Regions from separate parts of the Fictibacillus sp. EA-CB0309 genome, predicted to be linked through region 3. Evidence: riboswitches for the same ligand, from Rfam matches in the RefSeq annotation. Region 3 holds a riboswitch; each other region holds the start of a gene.

Region 1 (4,257 bases), 1.7 Mb from region 3:
CCATCCCGGAGACTTTACCCCTGTTTGTACAACAGAGTTTGTAGCATTTCAGAAACTTATGCCAGAATTTCAGAAGCTCAACACATACTTAATTGGTTTGTCTGTAGAGCAGGTGTACTCTCACCTTAAATGGATCGAGTGGATTCAACAGAATCTAAAAGTTGAGATCACCTTCCCCATTATTGCTGACAGCCTTGGTAAATTGGCAATGAGACTTGGGATGATTCATCCAACGATGGGAACAAGAACCGTTCGAAGTGTTTATATCGTGGATCCTTCCGGGAAAATCCGGCTTATTCTTACGTATCCTGAGAATGTCGGGCGAAACATTCATGAGATATTGCGAGCGGTTAAAGCTTTGCAGACCGCTGATAGCAATCAGGCAGCAACACCTGCAAACTGGCCAAAAAATGAACTAATCGGAGACCGCATTATCGTTCCAGCACCTAAAACCGTTCAAGAAGCCAAACAGCGTGCGGAACAAGCGCAATCTGGAGAGATTAAGTGTTATGATTGGTGGCTATGTTCCAAACCTTTATCACAAGAATGATAATATGCCCGATGAAGGTGCAATTAAGCCGCCTTCATCGGGCATTTTTATTATCGTGAATATATCTTATTTAACGTGAAATTATAGTGATTAACGTGAATATATTCCATTTAACGTGAAATTATTGAAATTAACGTGAATATATTTTTGACCGTCTTTCTAACACCAACAGTTCCTGCAAACGTTCTTGCCAGAAACACACATACCACATCTTTCACCTTCTCCCCCGCTCTGTGCACAAAAAAGAGCCATGACCCAGAAAGTGGTTCACTATTTGGGTCAGACTCCTTACCTTTTTGCTGTTTTAATTTTATAAATAAAATAATAGTACTTATACAACACAATAAGGACTAAAATAACTCTTACTATTGTACTCTCAGCCATTATAAATGCAATCAAGATCATGGAGTCTGCAAACAGGTTAATCATGATCTTTTTTCTGAGCGTTAAAGAGCGTTCCTGGATAAATTCTTCAAGGTGCTTTTTATAGATGGGAGTACCTTTAAACCACACTTCAAATTTCTTAGACCCTTTTACAAAAAAATACGATGATAACAGCAGAAATGGTGTTGTTGGAATCAATGGCAACACAATACCCACCATTCCTAAACTCAGGAAAAAGAATCCCAATATCACAAATATCATATTTTTCACTTTCATTGGAATTCTCCCTCTTTCTTGTCATCTGGCGTTTCTTGTTATGAGTTTACGTTTTTATACAGCAAACGCCGCTCCTTTCTTAATGGAGCACTGTCAAAAAAAGCATTCTCTACTTCCGTCTCTGGTATTACGCTTGGAACGGGAGATGGCTTTCCATCCTTATCGATCGCTACCATTGTTAAGATAGACGTTGTGTTTAACGTTCTGTTACCCGTCTCTAAATTCTGGCACTCTACTTTTACGTACACTTCCATTGAAGTTCTTCCCGTTGAGATAACAACTCCCTCTAAAATGAGGATGTCACCAACTTTAGCGGACGATAAAAAGTTTACATTATCAATGGATGCTGTTACAACAACTTTCTTGCTATGCTTCATAGCTGCAATGGCTGCGATCTCATCAATGTATGATAATACTGTTCCGCCAAAGATCGTTCCCATGTGATTGGTGTCGGGAGGCAACACCAACTTTGTTTGAATCGTTCGTGAAACGTTTGCTGACAACTGCTGTTCCATACCATACCTCTTTTCCGGAGTTTAAACACTCCTGTTTTAATAGAGGGAGTTGGTTTAAGCGCAGATTAGACGCTCATCAAATCACATAAAAAACACCCATCACACTAGTAAAAGCCAAGATGGGTGCACGCAAGAATACATAACAGATACTTAAAACCAATCTATTAAAATACCATGCGTCTTATCTTCCCAACTCCCGAAGAAGATCAACGACATAATCACGGCAGGTCTCCTGACTTGTGCCTTATACCTACTCTAAGCCCTTCCCATCGTTCGATAGTGGTTTTGCTTATTTCGTCAGCACTTACAGTTGCGGGTACAGTTCTGGTTTCACACCAGATTCCCTTTTAAGTCTATTACAGACACCGTGATTACCGGATCTTATTAAATTATGAATCTACCTTATTGTATCATTAATCATTTTTACCTTTTACAAAACATTCTTATCTTCTTCATATTGCGTTTAAAATCCCCTGCTATTCTAAATTCAAAAGACTGGGGAGGTTTTCTCATGATACGTCCAACAGCATTAATCCTAACAGCAAACTACGGAAGCGGTCACGTCCAGGTCGCAAATGTTCTCGCTGAAGAGATTAGGAATAAAGGGTACGAACCAATCATTTCAGATTTATTTGGAGAGGCTCATCCACTTATGGCTCAGATTACACAGTCTCTTTTTATCAAAAGCTTCTCTCATGGCTCTTCTTTTTATAAATGGTTCTATTACGGAACTAATAAGCTAAATGCAACCACGATTACCCAGTTTTCACGTTACTTAGGCCGCAAGCGATTCATTGAACTTATCGAGGAACATCACCCTCGTTTTGTCATTACAACTTTTCCGCTTCACGCTGCACCATTTTTACTTAAAAAGTCACGTTTTAACATTCCAATCTACACCGTAATTACAGATTACTTTGCTCATCCTTTTTGGATCAATCCTTCTATCGACCACTATTTTGTAGCGTCTGATTCAGTTAAACAAGGTTTAATGAGACACCAAGTTAATGAAAATAAAATTACGGTGAGCGGCATTCCGATTCGTCCAGGTTTCTACCAATCCATTAATAAAGAAGTGATTTTAGATAAATATCAAGTCTCTCGTAGCAAGCGTGTTGTTACCATTCTTGCTGGCGCACAGGGTGTTCTTAAGAATGTAAAGCACTTGGCTGAGCGCTTGCTCAAGGACCCATTCCTTACAGTCATTGTGATTTGCGGTAAGAATAATGCTTTATATGAAAAACTGTTACCAACCGCTATTCAATACCCGGAAAATTTCCGATTGTTTGGATATGTAGAAGAACTTCATGAAATCTTAAAACTGTCTCATTGTTTGATTACAAAACCAGGTGGTATCACAATAACAGAGGCCGCAGCACTTCACCTGCCCCTTATCTTATATAAGCCTGTACCAGGACAGGAAGCTGAAAATGCAAAACATTTTCAAGCGCATGGAGCTGCACTAATCGCAGATTCAGCAGATAAAATTGCTGATCACGTACAAAGGTTGGTTCACAACCAACAACTAGCAGGGGCATGAAGTCTGCTCTACAGTGTATTCACCAGCCCGTTTCTTCTCAAAAAATTGTTCATCATGCTTTACAAGGCAATCAAAAACTCAAAGCATAGGAGCTTTGAGTTTTATATTTATTATCAATCTTCTCTTGCACCATCTTCTGCAATCGCTCTTAAATCGGCATAGAAAAAGTCATCATTGCATAATGGTGAATGTTCTTTTTCTTTTTTATTATCGTATTTTTCAACGATCTCTTTTAGCTCACCTGTATCACCTTTAGCGTTAATGATCTCAACAAGCTCATTCAACCCGTCTGATGTTTCTTGATCGATTCTTTGTTCTTTATCATCCTTCATCAATATCCCTCCTATGTTTTTATCTTCCCCACACAGGAAAATTTTACACAGAATAAAAAGCCCCTAACAAATGTAGGGGCTTAACAGGATTTGTATAGAATTAACTAACTGTTACAGCATCCGTGTCTTTACTGCTGTTCTGGTTTCCTCTGTTCTTCACAATCTCAGCGTATCGATAGGCACTGTCTTTCCAAATTCTCTCCTGAGAATCAAAGTCTACATAAATGATTCCAAATCGTTTGTTATAACCGAAACTCCACTCAAAGTTATCCATGAGAGACCACAGGTAGTAGCCTTCAATATTCATACCTTCATCATTCAGATCAGAAACGGCTTGAAGATGCTTTTCGATGTAATCCACACGGCCATGATCGTGGACTCTACCGTTCTCAAGCACGTCATCGAACGCCGCACCATTCTCTGTAATATAGATAGGAAGATCCGTGTATTCTTTTCGAAGTCTTCTAATCAAATCTTTAAATTCTTCTGGCGCAATATCCCAGCCCATGCCTGTTTTGTCATAGTCTGAATGAGCACCTCTATGCAAGAAATCATTTGCCGCTGAAAATTCAACAATGCCTCGGCTATAATAGTTAATTCCAAAGAAATCACAAGAAGTAGAGATGATCTCCATATCTCCCTGCTGAATAAAGTCATAAG
Region 2 (4,257 bases), 260 kb from region 3:
ATATGATCAATCCCTTATCAGAGGTGCCGTTGCCGTTCTTCGTGATATGACAGAAGAACGCCGTATGGATAAGCTAAGAGAAGATTTTGTTGCCAATGTTTCACACGAGTTAAAAACACCGATTGCTATGTTGCAAGGATATAGTGAAGCGATCGTAGATGATATCGCAGAATCAGAAGAAGAGAAAAAAGAACTTGCTGGAATTATATTAGATGAGTCTAAACGAATGGGCAGGCTTGTTAATGAACTGCTCGATCTTGCGAGACTAGAAGCAGGTCACATGAAGCTTCACTACACGACTCTTTCCATTGTACCTTTTGCCGAAAGAATTGTACGTAAGTTCCAAGGACCTGCCAAAGACAGAGATCTTCAATTAGACCTCTCAATCAACGGTAACCTGGACCTCGGTCAAGATCAAATAGATGTAGATCCGGACCGAATTGAACAAGTGTTAACCAATTTAATTGATAATGCGATTCGCCATACGGCACAAGGCGGATTTGTAACTCTGTCGATTGATGTGAACGAACAGAACGTTAAGTTTTTTGTGAAGGACAATGGATCTGGGATAAAAGAAGAAGATTTGCCATTTGTTTTTGAACGTTTCTATAAAGGGGATAAAGCTAGAACAAGAGGTAAGTCCGGTGGTACTGGTCTTGGGCTTGCCATAGCTAGAAACATCGTTGAAGCTCATGGGGGACAGATTAGTGTTCACAGCAAAAATAATGAAGGTACGACATTTTCTTTTGTTATTCCGCGAACGTTGAAATAAATTAGCAATACGTCCCGATTAATCTTGTTTCATAAGGAACAAACAATGATATTTAAAAAAGATTTCACAAATTTCTCCAATACGTTATAATAAGAATTGTGTTTTTAAAAAATTCATAAGTGTTAAACAGGTGCAGTCCAGTATTGGACAGCTTAATAGGGAAAACGGTTAAATGCCGTTGCGGTCCCGCCACTGTAATTGTGAGAATCCTAAACCACCGCCACTGTGAAAATGGGAAGGCGTTAGGAGACGATGATCAAGAGCCAGGAGACCTGCCTGTTTGTTACATGACATGACCTACGAGGATAGGGGTGTTTAACAGTGCCGGAGAGCCGGCTGCTGTTTTCTGCCTGTATACTATTAATCTCCTTCGTAGACGAAGGGGATTTTTTAGTTATACGTAAATTTATTTTTAAAATAAGGTCCTTCTGTTAAGATTGTTGCTTCTTGGTCATGCCAGTCCCTACACTGACAAGTTGATTGGAGTGCAAGATGCGAGACTCCCTGCGGGATGAGTGGGACAGGTAAGACTCCTAATAGCGCAGAGCGCTAGGAGGCTAACCGCACACCCCGCGGAAAGCGAGCATCCTGGAGCGGAAATCAGCTACTTTCAAGAGCAACATTGTTTTTGGGAAAGCCTTAATCAAAGACAAGGAAGAGGTTCATGATGAAAAAACTACTATTAGTACTTGCGACAATGATGATGATGATGATGGTTGGCTGTGGAACGACTGAAACGAAGGAAACCGCAGATCAGCCAAAGCAAGAAGAAACGAAAAAAGAACAGGTAACGGTCCAGATCACAAAAGATAACGGAAAAGAAAAGGTAACTGAAAAGAAAGTGGATTTAACAAAGGATGCAACCATCATGGACGTGATGCAGGATAACTTTAAGATTGAAACGCAATACGACGGTGCTTTTATAAGCAGTATTGAAGGAGTTGCAGGCAACGAACAGGATAAAACATCTTGGTTCTTTTCTGTTAACGGAGAAGAAGCGATGAAAGGTGCAAAGGAAATCACTTTAAAACCTGGCGATATTGTTGAATTTGATTTCCACAAGTATGAATAGGCTGACGGTTAAAAGAATAACGATCATCGCTTTGCTTGCCGCTATTTTGACAATAGGCAGAATAGCGTTTGCAATGATACCAAATGTTCAGCCAAACACAACTATACTCATATTGGCATCGTTTGTACTTGGTCCGATTCAAGGGCTTATACTAGCCATAATAAGCACATTGACGACTAATCTTTTTTAGGGCATGGACTATGGACGTTCGGACAGATGATTGCTTGGGGCCTGATTGCCGTAATGAGCGGGTTTATAGGAAAGTACCGCCACAACATTCCATGGTTGATTTTACCCATATATGCAGGGTTCTGCGGCTTTTTATTTGGTTTCATCATGTCCGTTCTTATGGGCGGAATCATCATGCAGAAATTTTGGCCGTATTATTTAGCCGGTCTGCCATTCGACCTAAATCATGCTATTGGAAACGTCGTATTCTTTATCGTTTTGTATAAACCTCTCTTATACGTAATGGAGACACATATTAATAAAGATGTAAGCCAAAAAGCTGCCTTTGAATAGGGAGCTTTTTTTCTGCAAAAAATGGTTCAAAAAAAGTCATATTTGAATAGGATGATAAAGTTGATTCAACAATTCTTTAGGAGGACAAAATGAGAGACTATTTAAATCGTTTTTTTGCAGTGCTATTTTTAATGATGTGTCTAAGCGTATTATTTATTGGGGTTAAATTAGGAGCATAAACTCTTGATTGAAACAGATATTCATGATACATATGGTAAAACGTTTTTAAAAAGGAGATTAATATGCTAACGGATTACCATTCTCATCTGGAAAAAGGCACTTTAACAATTGACTATCTAAAGCAATTTGTAGACATTGCAAAAGAAAAAGGAATTCAAGAATTTGGAATTTCAGAACACGCTTATCACTTTTATGAAACAAAGAATATTGTATCAAAACCATGGATGGAAGAAAGACGCTATTACAAAATGGATGACTATGTGAACTTGTTTAATCAAGCTAATCGATTAGGTATGGACGTTAAAATGTCTATTGAGATGGATTATACACCGGGAAGCCATGAGGAGATGGCAGCGTTCATTAAATCTTATCCCTTTGATTATGTGATCGGATCTGTTCACTGGGTAGACGATTTTGGGATAGATTTGGCAGAGTACCGGAAAGAATGGGACCGTCGTGATCTCTATGAAACGTATCGTGCTTATTATGATCAGATTGTTACGCTTGCTGAATCAAACCTATTTGATATTGTGGGGCACCTTGATCTTGTGAAGATCTTTAACTATGTTCCTACCGATAAAGAATTCTTATTACAACAATATGACCGTGTTACCGATGCTCTAAGCCGTTCAAAGACATGTGTGGAGATCTCATCTGCTGGACTTCGGAAACCTGTTGGGAGGCTATATCCTGAACCAGAGTTGCTTTCTCTTTGCTATGAGAAAGGAATACCAATCGTACTTTCTTCTGACGCTCATGAACCTCATCAGGTTGGAGAAAACTATGAAGCATCTATTAAGTTAGCCAAAGAGACCGGATACACGAAACTCATGACGTTTAGAGGTGGAGAGAAAAGAAGTGGAGTTGGGGTAAAGAACACTCTTACAAGGTAAACAAAACATACAAAAAAGCTCTGCATGATGTAATGCAGAGCTTTTAATCTTTCTTACTTACAAGTCTAGCGGTTTACAAACGAGCAGGTCTTCAATACTTGCAAGCTCCTTTTGTGTGGATTCCGGCAGCTGGTTATCAAATGTTAAAACCATCATCGCTTCTCCGCCAGCTGATTTTCTTCCAACGTGCATCGTAGCAATGTTAATGTTTCTTTCACCTAAAAACGCTCCAACTTTCCCGATGATCCCTGGAGTGTCACTGTGTTCAATGTACAGAAGAGAACCTTGAGGAACAAAGTCTACCGTATAGCCGTTTAACTGTATAATACGACCACCGAAACCTTTAACTAGTGTAGCAGAAAGGGTAAATGTCTTATTGACACCCGTTACTTTTACATGAATGATGTTTGGATAACCATGGTCTTTAGTTCCATGTTTTTCTCCAACCACAATGCCTTGTTCTTTCGCTGCAACCATACTGTTAACATCGTTAACTGGCCGGTCAAGTCTCGTTTTTAAAAATCCACAAAGAAAACTGCGTGTGAGTGAAGTTGTATCGGTTTCTGATAATGATCCACCGTAACCGATGGAAATCTCTAAAACAGGTTCTTTAAAAAATTGAGTTGTAAACGAACCAAGAAGGTTGGAAAAATCATAATAAGCGATCAGCTTTTCGTAGGTGTCTTTAGATAATGATGGGAAATTCACAGCATGTTTTAATGGCTGGTTTAAGAGATAAGATCTAATTTCATCACTTGCCATGTATGCCACATTCTTCTGTGCTTGGACAGTTGAAGCGGCGATATGCGGGGTAACAA
Region 3 (4,257 bases):
TATAAAATAGTCACCAGTGTTCCAGTCTGATCCTTTAAATGCAGGATACTCTCCTTTTTCTTTTGCGAGCTCACAACTGGCATTGATCACATAATAATTGATAGTTTTATAAAGTTGGTCTGCATATGATACTGCTTCATCACTTTCCCATTTGATTCCCTCTTTAGCTAGAAGGTGATGCCATCCGAATGTCCCTACCCCTATCGCTCTATATTTCTTATTAGTAAGCTCTGCTTGAGGTACATCAATACGGTTAAGATCGATTACATTATCAAGCATCCTAATCTGTATATCGATTACTCTTTTTAACACATTATCCTGGATTACTTTAGCGAGAGAAAGAGACGATAAGTTACATACAACAAAATCTCCTGGTGTTTTTCTAATTACAATTTCCCCATCTTCAGTCTCCTCAGAAGTAACGACGGTTGCGGACATGTTTTGCATAATCTCTGTACACAGGTTAGAAGCATAGATCATTCCTTTATGAGGATTGGGATTTAAACGGTTGACCGTATCTCGATAAAACATAAAAGGAGTTCCCGTCTCTAGCTGAGACTTCATGATTCGTTTCATGATTTCAATCGCAGGTACACATTTTTTGGAAAGTCTTTCGTCTTCAAGACACTCAGCATATTTTTCTCTGAAGCTTCCCGTGCCCTTTGTTTCGTCAAAGAAATCTTCTAAGGAGTATCCCTTTATCTTCCGTACTTCATGAGGATCAAACAAATACCAATCCTCCCGTTTTTCAACTTGTTCCATGAAAAGATCAGGCAGACAAACCCCTGTAAATAGGTCATGTGTTCTCATTCGCTCATCACCATTATTTAACTTAGCATCTAAAAATTCTAAAATATCTTTATGCCATATATCCAGGTAAACGGCAATCGCCCCTTGCCTTTGGCCAAGCTGATCAACAGAAACAGCTGTATTGTTTAACTGCTTCATCCATGGAATAACACCTGATGAGTTTCCTTTAAATCCTTTAATATCCGAGCCTCTTGCACGAATCTTGCCAAGATAGATTCCTAGTCCTCCACCGCCTTTTGAAACAGTTGCAGCATCTGTATTTGAATCAAAAATTCCCCTTAGGCTGTCATCAATCGTATCGATGAAGCATGAGCTTAACTGGCCGTAACTTTTACCTGCATTTGCTAGTGTCGGGGTTGCGACAGTCATATACAAATTAGATAGTGCCCAATAGGCTTCTTTCACTTGCTCGAGCCTGTTTGTTTTTACCTCATCCCTCATTAAAAATAACGCAATGAGCATCCAACGTTCTTGAGGCAATTCATAGATCTCATGATTAAATCCTTTTGCCAAGTATCTGTCAGCCAGTGTCTTTAATCCTATGTATGTAAAAAGCTTATCTTTAGCTGGATCTATCATTTTTTCAGCTTCTTCTATCTCTTGCTTACTATAAGAAGAAAGAATCGTAGAATCATAGATATTCAGGTCCACTAATTTTTGAATTAATCCATACAAGTTTGAATATGGGCGTTTCTCTATTTCTCCTTTGTTACTCAATACTTCTTCATATAGCTGCCTTAAATAAATCTGTGCCGCCACAAACGTCCAATCTGGCTCTTCAACAGTTAAGCCATTCAATGCTTCCATCACTAATTGTCTGAAAAGTGATGCAGAATCGTTTGATTCACGTTCTAGTTTCTCTGCTCTTTCTAAAAATGCGTTCGCTTGGATTCCTGGGAAATTCTCTACACATTCTCTTAACCACTCCCCGAGTAAAGAGTTTGCAGCTGTCATTTTCATCGTTCAAACACTCCTTAAATCATAATAAAAACCCTCTTCCATCAGGAAGAGGGTGAAAGAAACGTGTGAATGCTAAAATATTACCTTTATACAGCCACTGTTCTTTCTCCCAATCCCCGAGGAAAAGAAAATCGGAGTATTTCAGGCAGGTCTACTGGCTTTTGCTTCTTCCTACTTTGGGCCTTCCCATACAGCAGCCATAAAAAATATAGCTAATCTGTACAGTGGCTATTCCATTTCGTCCACAATTACAGTTGCGGGGACAGCTTCGGTTTCTCACCGAATTCCTTTTAAGCCGGAAGCTCCGGCACCTGAATTCTCCATATATAGGTTTGTAACATCTACTTTGACACTAAATATAGTTAATGTCAATTAAAACTATAAAATATTATTTTTTTATTGGGCCACATAACCGCCATCAATCACAATAGCCTGCCCTGTAACACCTTTTGCATTGTCACTAGAAAGAAACAGCGTGTAATCGGCAATTTCTTGAACATCAAGCAAGCGTTTTTGAGGAACAAGCGGGTAGATCACTTCTTCTAAGACTTTTTCGAGCTCAACGTTTCTAGTTTTCGCTAGATCCTCAAGCTGCCCTCTTACAAGCGGTGTGTCTACATATCCCGGGCACACAGCATTAACAGTAATACCATGCGCTGCACCTTCTAAAGCCGCTACCTTCGTTAAACCGATTACTCCATGCTTCGCACTATTATAAGCGGCCTTTCCAGCAAAACCAACTAAACCATTTATTGATGCCATATTGATGATACGTCCGAACCCTTGTTCTTTCATAATCGGAAACACATGTTTTGTCGCAATAAAAGGAGCAGTAAGCATTACATCAATCAACTGCTGAAACTTTTCAGTCGGGAACTCTTCTAAAGGAGACACGTATTGCAATCCAGCGTTGTTGATCAGGATATCGATCCGATTATAATGTTGAACGGCTCGATCCAAGGCCCTTGTTATGTCTTCCTCTCTTGTAACATTACACCCTAGCCCGGTTGCTTCATGGCCATTCTGCACCAAAACTTGAGCTGCCTCTTTTGCCTTCTCATCATTAAGGTCACTGATCACAACCTTTGCACCTTGTTCGGCAAAAGCTTTAGCTAACTGCAGTCCGATCCCGCTTGCAGCCCCAGTGATAAAAACAACTTTTTCTTCTACGAACGATTTCATGAATGTATACTCCTTTCTTTAAAATTCTTATACGATACCAAGCCCATAATAAAGTCCGATGATTACAAATACAGCTACCGTTTTAATAATTGTCATTGCAAAAATATCAATATAAGCCTGTTTATGAGTTAATCCTGTAACGGCTAATAGAGTAATTACAGCACCATTGTGAGGAAGAGTATCCATTCCTCCGCTCGCCATAGAGGCAACACGGTGAAGTACTTCTGGATCAATGCCTAATTTATTCGCTTGAGCAATATACGTTTCACTCATTGTTGCGAGCGCTATACTCATACCGCCTGACGCTGATCCTGTAATACCAGCTAAAGTGGTAGTCGTCACTGCTTCATTTATTAACGGATCTTTAATCGTATTTGACATTGCAGTATTTACCGCAGTAAAACCAGGAAGTGCTGCAATTACTCCCCCAAACCCATATTCTGATGCAGTATTTAGAGTAGCAAGCAGTGCGCCGCCAATCGATAAGTTGATTCCTTTATTAAAGTTGTTTTTAATTCTTTTAAACGAGAACAGAAGTACCGTAACGATACCAATAATCAAAGCACCTTCAACTGCCCAAACAGCAGCAAGTGTCGGAATCTGAATGTCAGGTACATTTTTCATACCGATGGCAGAAAAGTCAAACGTTGTTCCGTAATACTTTGGAATAAGAACCGTGAACCATTTATTGAACACTCCTACCAAAATTAGTGGAAGAATCGCAATAAATGCGTTAGGCAGGTTTTCAGATTCTAGTTTTTCAGGCTCGTTGCTGTGACCTGTTCCATAGCCTTCTCCTTTGCTGCCGCCTGTCTTCGTCTCCATTCCAAGTAGACCATACCAATAATGAAAACAAACATTCCACCAATAAAACCGAGCCATGGTGCTGCCCAAGTCGTCGTTCCAAAGAATGATGTTGGGATAATATTCTGTATTTGTGGACTACCCGGAAAAGCATCCATCGTAAAAGTAAAAGCACCTAATGCGATGGTTCCCGGTATAAGTCTCTTCGGAATATCTGCTAATTTAAAGAGTTCTGCTGCAAACGGGTAAAGAGCAAATGCAACTACGAATAACGATACGCCTCCGTATGTTAGAATGGCTCCAACTAGCACGATAGCAAGCATCGCTCTCGATGGTCCAATCAGTTTGATAACAAACTGCGTAATGGATTTTGCAAACCCTGACATCTCAATAACCTTTCCGAATATCGCTCCTAATAAAAACACTGGAAAGTATAACTTAATGAAACCAACCATTTTCTCCATAAAAACCCCAGAGAAAAACGGAAGTACATGTCCTGGT

What was found. Region 3 has a riboswitch for cobalamin ahead of ACEWFH_RS08885 (ribonucleoside-diphosphate reductase subunit alpha). Riboswitches for the same ligand answer to the same signal wherever they lie in the genome.
Region 1: another riboswitch for cobalamin. It lies ahead of ACEWFH_RS21560 (acyl-CoA thioesterase); the one in region 3 lies ahead of ACEWFH_RS08885 (ribonucleoside-diphosphate reductase subunit alpha).
Region 2: another riboswitch for cobalamin. It lies ahead of ACEWFH_RS10400 (DUF4430 domain-containing protein); the one in region 3 lies ahead of ACEWFH_RS08885 (ribonucleoside-diphosphate reductase subunit alpha).

Annotation. Positions count from the first base shown of each region.
Region 1 is NZ_CP169271.1:3,825,249-3,829,505, forward strand. Features, by position in the region: gene ACEWFH_RS21550 (peroxiredoxin) at 1-550, shown strand, start outside; gene ACEWFH_RS21555 (YbaN family protein) at 839-1,210, opposite strand; gene ACEWFH_RS21560 (acyl-CoA thioesterase) at 1,249-1,725, opposite strand; cobalamin riboswitch at 1,931-2,110, opposite strand; gene ACEWFH_RS21565 (MGDG synthase family glycosyltransferase) at 2,237-3,265, shown strand; gene ACEWFH_RS21570 (hypothetical protein) at 3,379-3,597, opposite strand; gene ACEWFH_RS21575 (GH1 family beta-glucosidase) at 3,698-4,257, opposite strand, start outside.
Region 2 is NZ_CP169271.1:1,868,570-1,872,826, forward strand. Features, by position in the region: gene ACEWFH_RS10395 (ATP-binding protein) at 1-772, shown strand, start outside; cobalamin riboswitch at 884-1,066, shown strand; gene ACEWFH_RS10400 (DUF4430 domain-containing protein) at 1,437-1,844, shown strand; gene ACEWFH_RS10405 (hypothetical protein) at 2,061-2,366, shown strand; gene ACEWFH_RS10410 (histidinol-phosphatase) at 2,609-3,439, shown strand; gene serA (phosphoglycerate dehydrogenase) at 3,497-4,257, opposite strand, start outside.
Region 3 is NZ_CP169271.1:1,607,431-1,611,687, reverse strand. Features, by position in the region: gene ACEWFH_RS08885 (ribonucleoside-diphosphate reductase subunit alpha) at 1-1,770, opposite strand, end outside; cobalamin riboswitch at 1,897-2,100, opposite strand; gene ACEWFH_RS08880 (3-hydroxybutyrate dehydrogenase) at 2,167-2,952, opposite strand; partial or broken gene ACEWFH_RS08875 (GntP family permease) at 2,980-4,257, opposite strand, start outside.